DNA from 3 places in the Streptosporangium sp. NPDC003464 genome. Region 1 is predicted to be linked to each of the others. Evidence: riboswitches for the same ligand, from Rfam matches in the RefSeq annotation. Region 1 holds a riboswitch; each other region holds the start of a gene.

The links. Region 1 has a riboswitch for cobalamin ahead of ACWDS7_RS42640 (ribonucleoside-diphosphate reductase subunit alpha). Riboswitches for the same ligand answer to the same signal wherever they lie in the genome.
Region 2: linked by a shared signal. The riboswitch ahead of cobN (cobaltochelatase subunit CobN) and the one ahead of ACWDS7_RS42640 (ribonucleoside-diphosphate reductase subunit alpha) in region 1 are both predicted to bind cobalamin.
Region 3: linked by a shared signal. The riboswitch ahead of ACWDS7_RS42035 (ABC transporter substrate-binding protein) and the one ahead of ACWDS7_RS42640 (ribonucleoside-diphosphate reductase subunit alpha) in region 1 are both predicted to bind cobalamin.

Annotation. Positions count from the first base shown of each region.
Region 1 is NZ_JBSFPS010000327.1:4,154-7,419, forward strand. Features, by position in the region: gene ACWDS7_RS42640 (ribonucleoside-diphosphate reductase subunit alpha) at 1-1,874, opposite strand, end outside; cobalamin riboswitch at 2,074-2,273, opposite strand; gene ACWDS7_RS42645 (Bug family tripartite tricarboxylate transporter substrate binding protein) at 2,272-3,266, opposite strand, start outside.
Region 2 is NZ_JBSFPS010000247.1:3,021-6,286, reverse strand. Features, by position in the region: gene cobN (cobaltochelatase subunit CobN) at 1-1,226, opposite strand, end outside; cobalamin riboswitch at 1,341-1,529, opposite strand; gene cobG (precorrin-3B synthase) at 1,553-2,884, shown strand; gene ACWDS7_RS37910 (precorrin-8X methylmutase) at 2,881-3,266, shown strand, end outside.
Region 3 is NZ_JBSFPS010000316.1:2,012-5,277, reverse strand. Features, by position in the region: gene ACWDS7_RS42045 (hypothetical protein) at 1-147, shown strand, start outside; gene ACWDS7_RS42040 (hypothetical protein) at 102-1,181, opposite strand; cobalamin riboswitch at 1,300-1,517, opposite strand; cobalamin riboswitch at 1,648-1,841, shown strand; gene ACWDS7_RS42035 (ABC transporter substrate-binding protein) at 2,028-3,014, shown strand; gene ACWDS7_RS42030 (FecCD family ABC transporter permease) at 3,011-3,266, shown strand, end outside.

The DNA.
Region 1 (3,266 bases):
ACGTCCTGGACGGAGCCGTCGGCCCGCTTGATCGCGTCCCGGATCTGCGGGGTCCACCGGCCCCGGGCCTGCAGGTCACGGACCAGATAGCGGTTGACCTGGAGGAACTCTCCCGACAGGGTCTCGCGCTTGAAGACGTTGGAGACCTGGGGCTCGATGCACTCGTAGCAGCCCGCGATGGAGGCGATGGTGGCCGTGGGCGCGATCGCGATCATCAACGAGTTGCGGAGGCCGGTCTCGGCGATCCGCTCCCTGAGGCGCGTCCACTCCGGCGAGCCGCCGGCCCCGTAGTGGTCGGGGTGGAGCACGCCGCCGGCGGCCCTGGTCTCGTCGTAGGAGGGGTGGCGCCCCCGCTCGACGGCCAGGTCCGCGGAGGTGCCGTAGGCGGCCAGCGCGATCTCTTCGGAGATGCGGGTGGACAGCTCCAGCGCCTGCGGGGAGTCGAACGGCAGCCGCAGCGTGAAGAACACATCCGCCAGGCCCATCACGCCCAGGCCGATCGGCCGCCACTTCCGGTTGGCCGCCTCGGCCTCCGGGGTCGGGTAGAAGCCCAGGTCGATGGTCCGGTCCAGGAACCGCACGGCGGTGCGGACGGTCCGGCGCAGCCGCGGCCAGTCGACGTCCTGACCGGCCAGGTGGGCGGCGAGGTTGATCGAGCCCAGGTTGCAGACGGCCGTCTCGGCGTCGTTGGTGACCTCCAGGATCTCGGTGCAGAGGTTCGACAGGTGGATGACGTTCTCCGGGCGGGCCGTCTGGTTGGAGGTCCGGTTGGCGGCGTCCTTGAAGGTCATCCAGCCGTTGCCGGTCTGGGCCAGGGTGCGCATCATCCGGCCGTACAGGGACCGGGCCGGGATCTGCTTGACGGAGCGGCCCTCGGCCTCGGCGGCCCGGTAGGCCTCGTCGAAGGCGGCGCCGTACAGGTCGGTGAGGTGCGGGACCTCCTTGGGGTCGAACAGCGACCACATGCCGTCGGCCTCGACCCGGCGCATGAACTCGTCGGGGATCCAGTTGGCCAGGTTCAGGTTGTGCGTGCGGCGGGCCTCCTCGCCGGTGTTGTCACGCAGTTCGAGGAACTCCTCGATGTCGGCGTGCCAGGTCTCCAGGTAGACGCAGGCCGCGCCCTTGCGGCGGCCGCCCTGGTTGACCGCGGCGACGCTGGAGTCCAGCGTGCGCAGCCACGGCACGATGCCGTTGGAGTGGCCGTTGGTGCCCCGGATCAGCGAACCCCGCGAGCGGACCCGGGTCCAGGAGATGCCGATCCCGCCGGCGTACTTCGACAGCCGCGCGACCTGCCCGTAGCGCTCGTAGATCGCCTCCAGCTCGTCACGGGGCGAGTCGAGCAGGAAGCAGGACGACAGCTGGGGCCTGCGCGAGCCGGAGTTGAACAGGGTGGGCGAGCTCGGCAGGTAGGACAGGGTGGACATGAGCGCGTAGAGCTCGCCGGCCTCCTCCACCGTCTCCGACAGGCCACAGGCCACCCGGAGGAAGAAGTGCTGCGGGCGCTCCAGGACCTTGCGGGTCTGCGGGTGGCGCAGCAGGTAGCGGTCGTAGACCGTGCGCAGCCCGAAGTACTCGAACCGGCCGTCGGCCGCCCCGTCCACCAGCGCGTCCAGCGCCGCGGCGTTGGCGGCCACGAAGGCGGCCAGCCCGTCCTGGATCAGCCCGGCCGCGTGGGTCGCGGCGACGGACTCGGAGAAGGTCCGGACGCCGTGCCCGGCGGCCTCCTCGGCGATCAGCTCCGCCAGCAGCCCGGCGGCGATCTTGGAGTTCTCCGGGTCGGCGATCACCCGGGCGGCGGCCTCCTCGATGGCCAGCCGGCGGTCGACCGGGCCGTTGCCGGTCTCCTTGGCGACGTCGACCAAGGTCTGTGTCACGTGCTACCCCTCGCGCGCTCGAATTCCCCGTACGGCTCTCGCCGGAAGGGCGCACGCGTCAGAGAACGGCCCCGGGCACGCCGGACCGCCTCATCACGCGGGCCCTCCCTCGAGGCCCTGAACGATCTCCGTGGTCGGGTCCGCCTCACCCGGCACGCTCCGGGCCGCTCCACGCGTCCCTCGGTGCCCGGCTCGGCTCCCTCTCCACACGTCGCCGGCAGGTCTTCGGACTCACGGGCGTCTGGCGCATGCCTACCGGCCGTCGCTTCCCAGGCAGGTGCGCCCAGTGCTCCATGACGGCTTTCGTTCCCGTTCACCGCTGCGGGGCAGTCCCGGAATCTCACCGGGTTCCCTCTTGCCTCACCCCCAGAGGGGCGAACCAGCAACGAGCAGGATCCTACATGTAGTGCTGCCGGACGCAACTACCCCAACAGCTTGTGCCGATGGTGCTCAGCAGTCCGAGCTCGTCGAGCACCTCCCGGGTCCGGCGCGTCTCCGTGACGAGCCACTGGCGGAAGTCGTCCCCGCTCAGATAGACCCGGTTCCAGCCGTTGGCCGCACAGATCGCCCGCCAGCGGGACGAGGCGTCGACGCGGTCGCACAGGGCGACGGCCACGTCCCTGTCGTCGGAACTCATGCCGCGGGGGCCGAGCACGCCGCACCAGTCGGTGTACTCCAGCCGGACGTCCAGCTCCATCAGCGTCGGGGCGTCGATCCCGTCGATCCGCTCGGCGGAGGAGACCACCAGCGGCCGCAGCCGGCCCTCGGCGATCTCGGGCACGAAGGAGCGGGCGGAGCCCAGCAGCGCGGCCACCCTGCCGTCGTGGAGGGCGTGCACACCCTCGGCCCCGCTGGAGTAGCCGGCGTAGTCCAGCAGCCGGGTGTCCACCCCCAGGCACTTGCCGATCATGCCGTAGAGCACGTGGTCGGAGCCGCCCTCCATCCGGCCGCCCACCGTCAGCCCGGCCGGGTCGCGGCGGAGCACCGCGGCGAGGTTCTCGAAGGTGCGCAGGCGGGAGTTCTCCGGGACGACCAGGGCCGCCCAGTCGCCGACCAGGCGGGCCAGGGGGGTGGTGGACTCCACCACGGAGGCGGTGTTGGCGATCTCCGCGCCGGCCACCATCGGCATCCCGGTGAGCAGCAGCCTGCCCGCGTACGTGAACGGGTCGTGGGCGGCGGCGAACGCCCCCAGCGCGGCGGCGCCCAGGCTGCCCGGGTAGTTGCCCACCTCGACCTTCCGCGCCAGCCCGTCGCCGGTCAGCACCGCGGCCAGCGCGCGGGCGGCCCGGTCCCAGCCCTGCCCGCGGGCGGCGGGCGCGATGACGGTCAGCCGTCCCGCCAGCGGCACGCGGGGGTCCGCCGCCCCGCCGCAGCCACCGCAGCCGCCGGCGA
Region 2 (3,266 bases), on a different contig from region 1:
TTGCCGGCGAGCCGCTCCTCGGTGAGCCAGTCGGGGTCCTGCCCGCCGGCCGCGATCAGCGCGTGGATCAGCGCGTCGCCGTCCTGCTCGGTCACGCCCGGCAGCTCGCCCTCGGCGCCGATGTCGTAGCCCCGCTCGCGCATCACCGCCAGCAGCCGCACCAGGCTCGCCGGGGTGTCCAGGCCGACGGCGTTGCCGATCCGGGAGTGCTTGGTGGGATAGGCCGACAGCATCAGCACGATCCGCCGCTCACCGGCCGGGATGTGCCGGAGCGCGGCGTGCCGTACCGCGATGCCGGCCACCCGGGAGGCCCGCTCCGGGTCGGCGACGTAGACGGTCAGCCCGTCGTCGTCGATCTCCTTGAAGGAGAAGGGCACCGTGATGATCCGGCCGTCGAACTCGGGGATCGCGACCTGGGTCGCCGCGTCGAGCGGGGACAGGCCGTCGTCGCTGTCCTCCCAGGCGGACCGGCTGCTCGTCAGGCACAGGCCCTGCAGGATCGGCACGTCCAGCCCGGCGAGCGCGCCGACGTCCCAGGCCTCGTCGTCGCCGCCGGCCGACGCGGTGGCCGGGCGGGTGCCGCCGGCCGCGAGCACGGTCACCACCAGGGCGTCCACCGTGCCGAGGACCTCCAGCAGGCCGGGCTCCGCGCTGCGCAGCGAGGCGCAGTAGACGGGCAGCGCCCGGCCCCCCGCGTCCTCGACCGCCGAGCAGAGGGTCTCCACGAACGCGGTGTTCCCGGCGACGTGGTGGGCCCGGTAGTAGAGCACGCCGATGACCGGCCCGTCCTCGCGGCGGGCCACGCGCTCCAACACCCCCCAGGCGGGGGTGGGGGCGGGCGCGGCGAACCCGTGCCCGGTCAGCAGCAGGGTGTCGGACAGGAACCGGTGGAGCTCGGTGAGGTTGGCCGGGCCGCCGTGGGCGAGGTAGGCGTGCGCCTCGGCGCAGACCCCGCCGGGAACGGTGGACAGCTCCATCAGCTCGGCGTCGGGCGCCTGCTCGCCGCCGAGCACGACGACGGGCCGGGACCCGGCGAGCAGGGCGTCCAGGCCCTCCTCCCAGGCGCGGCGGCCGCCGAGCAGCCGGACCACCACCAGGTCGGCGCCGTCGAGAAGGGGCGGCAGGTCAGCCGCGGCGAGCCGGGCGGGGTTGCCCAGCCGGTAGTCGGCGCCGCTCGCGCGGGCGCTGAGCAGGTCGGTGTCGGAGGTCGAGAGCAGGAGGATCACGCGCCGCACCCCCGCGGAGACGGCGTGGTACGGCTCGGCGGGGCCACGGGGTGGCCCGGGAACGGCGAAAAGCGCACAGGGCTTCCTCCCTCGGGGTCCTCGCCCCGGGTCGTCGTCGGCTACGACGGCTGGAGTCTCCTGGCTCCCGGATCGATGCTCCCCCCGGCCTTCCCGTCCGTCTCCGGACAGTGGCCTGAGTGGGGTTCGCTCCCCGGTCACAGTGGCGGGACCGCGCCGGTTTCACACCGGCTTCCTCCCTTGCCGTCGCCAACGATCAGACTACGGCAGCCCCGTTCATTGCAAGAAACTGGCTTAACATCCTCTCCGTGGTCATTGGCGACTTTTCCGGACGATCGCGACCCGACGCATGTCCCGGGGCGCTCCAGGTGCATGCCGCGGCCGACGGCGGCCTGGCGCGGATCCGCGTCCCCGGCGGCCGGCTGACGGCCTCCCAGCTGCGCGGACTCGCCGACGCGGCGGCCGTCCACGGCACCGGCGTCATCGAGCTGACCTCCCGTGCGAACGTCCAGGTGCGCGGGCTCGGCGAGGGGGACGGATTCGCGGCGCGCATGGCGGAGGCCGGGCTGCTGCCCTCGCCCACCCACGAACGGATCCGCAACGTCCTGGCCTCCCCGCTGACCGGCTGCGACGCGGAGGGGATCCTCGACGTCGGCCCGCTGGTCTCCGAGCTGGACCGGCGGCTGTGCGCCCGGCCCGGCCTGGCCGGCCTGCCGGGGCGGTTCCTGTTCGCCCTCGACGACGGCCGGGGGGACGTGGCCTGGCTCGGCCCCGACGCCGGGATGCTGCCGACCGGCCCGGAGGAGGCCGCCCTCGTCCTCGCGGGCGCCGACAGCGGCCTGCGCGTGCCGGTGACCTCGGCGGTCACCGCCCTGCTCGCCGCGGCCGAGGCGTTCCTGGCCGAGCTCGCCGCCCGGGGCGTGCACGCCTGGCGGATCGGCGAGCTGCCCGGCGGCGCGGAGCCGGTCGCGGCCCGGGTCCGCGCCGCCCTGGAGACCGGAGGGGCCGGCCCGGTACGGCTCCGCCCGCCCGCGGAACGCGTCCGGACCCCGCCGCCGGCCGTGGCGGGGGGACCGGTGGGAGCCGTCCGGCAGCCCGGCGGGCGGGTGGCCCTGGGCGTCGCGGTGCCGCTGGGCCGGCTGACCCCTGCCCAGGCGGAGCTCCTGGCCGGCCTGGCCTCCGCCGACGGGGTACGGCTGACGCCGTGGCGGGGCGTGGTCCTGCCCGGTCTGGCCCGCGTGGACCTCCCCCGGGCACTCGCCCGGCTGACGGAGGCCGGCCTGGTCACCGACCCCGGCTCCCCGTGGATCGGCGTGACGGCCTGCACCGGCCGCCCCGGCTGCGCCAAATCCCTGGCCGACGTGCAGGCCGACGCGGCCCGCGCCACCGTGCCCGCCGGGGACGGGGCCGCCGGGACGCCGGGGACGGTCGCCCCCCGTGCGGCGGACCGGCCGCGCACCGGTACGCTCCCCGTGCACTGGGCGGGCTGCGACAGGCGCTGCGGTCGCCCCCGGGGGCGGGTCGCGGACGTGGTCGCCACCGGCGACGGCTACCGCGTGGACCTCGACGGCCGGAGCCTGAACTGTGCGGACATCGAAGAGACCACGGCCGCGGTGACGGCCGCCAGAGGGGGATCGTGACCGACTACGTCCGCGACGGCGCGGAGATCTACCGCCGCTCCTTCGCCACCATCCGCGCCGAGACGGATCTGAGCGGCCTGCCCCCGGACGTCGCCCAGGTGGCGGTCCGGATGATCCACGCCTGTGGGATGGTCGACCTGGTCGCCGACCTCGGCTGGTCGCCCGGCGTCGTGGCCTCGGCGCGCGCGGCCCTGCGGGCGGGCGCGCCGGTGCTGTGCGACGCGATGATGGTCGCCTCCGGGGTGACCCGCCGCCGCCTGCCCGCCGGCAACGAGGTGATCTGCACGCTGGGCGAGCCGGGCGTGCCGGAGCTCGCCGCACGGCTGGGCACCACCCGCAGCGCCGCCGCGCTGGAGCTGTGGCGCGACCGGCTGGAGGGCTC
Region 3 (3,266 bases), on a different contig from region 1:
GCTACCGATCAGCGCGCCGCCGCGGCCGCCACCGAACGTCAGGCGCTGCGCGAGGTTCGCGAGCACGCCGAGGCACGCGTCGCGACGGAAAAGGACGCAGATCAGGCCCGCGCCGAGCGCGACACGCTACGCGCGGAGGCGGACTGACTGCGCCAAGCGGCTGCTGAGCAGGGCGAGCGCCTAGCGGCGCGCGAGGGCGAGCTGACTCGCGCACTGGCCGAGGCCGTCGCCGCCGGGGAGCGGCTGGCGCAGGAACGCACGCACAGCACGGCCCTGGAGGTGCGGCTGACCGAAGCCACGGCGGAGGTGGCTGCGGCCCGGTAGGAGACCCGCGACCTCCGCGCTGAGGCCGCCACCTCCAGGGTGTCCGGGCGAGTGACGAAGTCCAGCCCGATCGCCTCGACCGCGGTGGAGGCGACCACCTTCAACGCCTCGGCCGCGACGGTGCCGAAGTAGGTGGCCAGCAGGATCTTCGGGCGGCTGGACAGCCCGCCCAGGCGGCGGTAGGCCCGCTCGAGTGCTTCGACCTCCCGCGCGCCGAGATCCCCGGCCAGTGCCGGCTCGTCCAGCTGCACCCACTGCGCGCCGGCTCCAGCGAGCCGCTCCAGCAGCTCGGCATAGACCTCCACCAGGGCGCCCAGCAGATCCAGCGGCACGAACCCCTCAGGCGAGCCCGGCGCGGCCTTGGCCAGCAGAAGGTAGGTCAGCGGGCCGACCAGCACCGGCCGGGTCTCGACCCCCAGGGTCTTGGCCTCGAGGTACTCGGCCACGGGCTTCGCCTGCGCGCCGTCGGCGAGCCGGAACCGGGCGTCCAGGGACAGCTCGGGGACGATGTAGTGGTAGTTGGTGTCGAACCACTTGGTCATCTCCAGCGCCGGGATGTCTGCGGTGCCGCGCGCCATCGCGAAATACCGCTCCAGGCCGGACAGCGCCCGGTACCGGTCGGGGACCGCGTCGACCATGACGCTGGTGTCCAGCACGTGATCGTAGAAGGAGAAGGTGTTCGACGGGATCGTCCCCAGGCCGGAGTCCCGCAGCTCGGTCCACACCGCCCGCCGCAGCGTCGAGGCCGTGGACTGCAGTTCCTCTTCGCCGACGCGCCCGGCCCAGTACTCCTCGGTGACGAATTTGAGCTCTCGGTGCGCGCCGATGCGCGGATACCCGAGGGTCGTCGTTGTCATGGCAGCTTCCCTCGCTATTGCCAGGATGCGGCCGGGCAGGAGGAAGAAGCGCACAGCAGGCAGGTCCTGCGGGCGCGTCCCAGGCCCTCCCACGAGGCCGCGAACCACCGCGCACCGGTCGGTGCACGGGCGGAAGGCAGGTCTTCGGACTCGCGGGCACCACACCTGAACAAGGCGTGACCTACTGACCGTCGCTTCCCAGGCCACAGGCCCAGTGCGTATGACGGCGGTCGTTCCCACTCACCGCTGCGGGGCAGTCCCGGATTCCCACCGGATTCCCTCTTACGACGTCCGCACCCGGTCGGGCACGGACGAACCATCCACAGCGGGATTCTAGCCAGCCGGTGCGCTGAGCGGACACCGCCGTCGTAAGGGTAGGCCGGTCGAACGGGCGCCTCCGTCGCGCTGACCGGCTGAGAAGAACCGTGCGGTGCTCCGAATGGGATTCACCACATCACCGGTATTCAGTGAATTGATGGCTTCGTGTAATGATGACGGAAAGGCGAGCGCGGTCGAGGAAGCCGGTGTGAATCCGGCGCGGTACCGCCACTGTGATCGGCGAGCGGATCCCCATACGGCCACTGCCCCACTCCGGGGTGGGAAGGCGGGGACGAGCCTCGACCCGAGAGCCAGGAGACTCACGCGGTCGCCTCCTCGACAGAACTGGGGCGGATCTCCCCGGAGAGGAGCGGGTCGGCGTGCCCGATGGGCCGATGAACAGCGCGCCGCGCGGCGGTGCCGCGTGGCCGGTGCGCCGACGCGTGCCCGGAGACGTCTCCCGGGCCGGTTTCCGCCGCCTTCCGACAGGACCGCCCCATGGTGCAGATTCCGTGAGAGGAACCATCCATGACGGGCAGACGCCCTTTGTCCCTGCTGCTCTCCGCCGTACTCCTCGCCGGCTGCGGCGGCGCGCCCGCTGAGGTCAAGGCCTCCGCCGCGGCGTCCACCGCACCGGTCGCGGGGTTCCCGGTCACCATCGACAACTGCGGCGTCAAGACGACGTACGAGCGCCCGCCGCGGCGGGCGGTCTCGCTCAACCAGCACGCCACCGAGGTGATGCTGGCGCTGGGGCTGCAGCAGGCGATGATCGGCACCGGCTACCTCGATGACAAGATCCTTCCCGAGTACCAGGCCGCCTACAACGGGATCAAGGTGCTCGCCAAGGGGTACCCCTCTCACGAGGCGCTGCTGGCTGCCGAGCCCGACTTCGTCTACGGCGGCTTCTCCAGCACCTTCGACGAGAAGGAGGGCCGCAGCCGCGACGCGCTGGGCAAGGCCGGGATCGACACCTACCTCAACATCGAGGACTGCCCGACCGGCCCGGTGACCCTGGACCTGATGGACCAGGAGATCCACAACGTCGCCGCGATCTTCGGTGTGCGCGATCGGGCCGATTCCCTCATCACCCGCCTGCGCGCGCCACTGGCACAGGTCAAGGAGAAGCTCGCCGGGGTGAGCCCGGTCAAGCTGTTCGTCTACGACAGCGGTGACAAGACCGCGTTCACCGCCGGCGGCAAGGGCGTCGGCAACGACGTCATCACGCTGGCGGGCGCGCGGAACCTGTTCGCCGACGTGGACAAGGCGTGGGGTGACGTGTCGTTCGAGCAGGTCGCCGAGCGGGCGCCCGACTGGATCGTCATCTACGACTACGGCGACCAGTCGGTGGCCGACAAGAAGAGGTTCCTGCTGTCGAACCCGGCGCTCGCGGACGTGCCGGCGATCAAGGAGCAGCGGTTCGCGGTGCTGCCGCTGTCGTCGGTCGTGCTCGGGGTCCGGGCGCCGTCGGCGGTGGAGTCGCTGGCCCGGCAGATCCATGCCGGCCGGTTCAAGTGAGCGAGCTGACCAAGGTCTCCCGGACCGCCGACGCCCGAGCCACCGCACCTCTCGCGCGGCGCCCTGGCCTGCCGTACCCGCTGGTGCTGCTGTTGTGCGCGCTGTTGCTGGGCGGGGCGGCCACGGCGGGGATCGCGGCCGGGTCGATCAGCCTGCCCGCCGGGCAGGTGTGGGGCATCTTGTTGCACCGGCTCCATCCCGCGCTGGCCGAGCCGGTCTGGGCTCCGGTCCGGGAGACCATCGTCATGGACG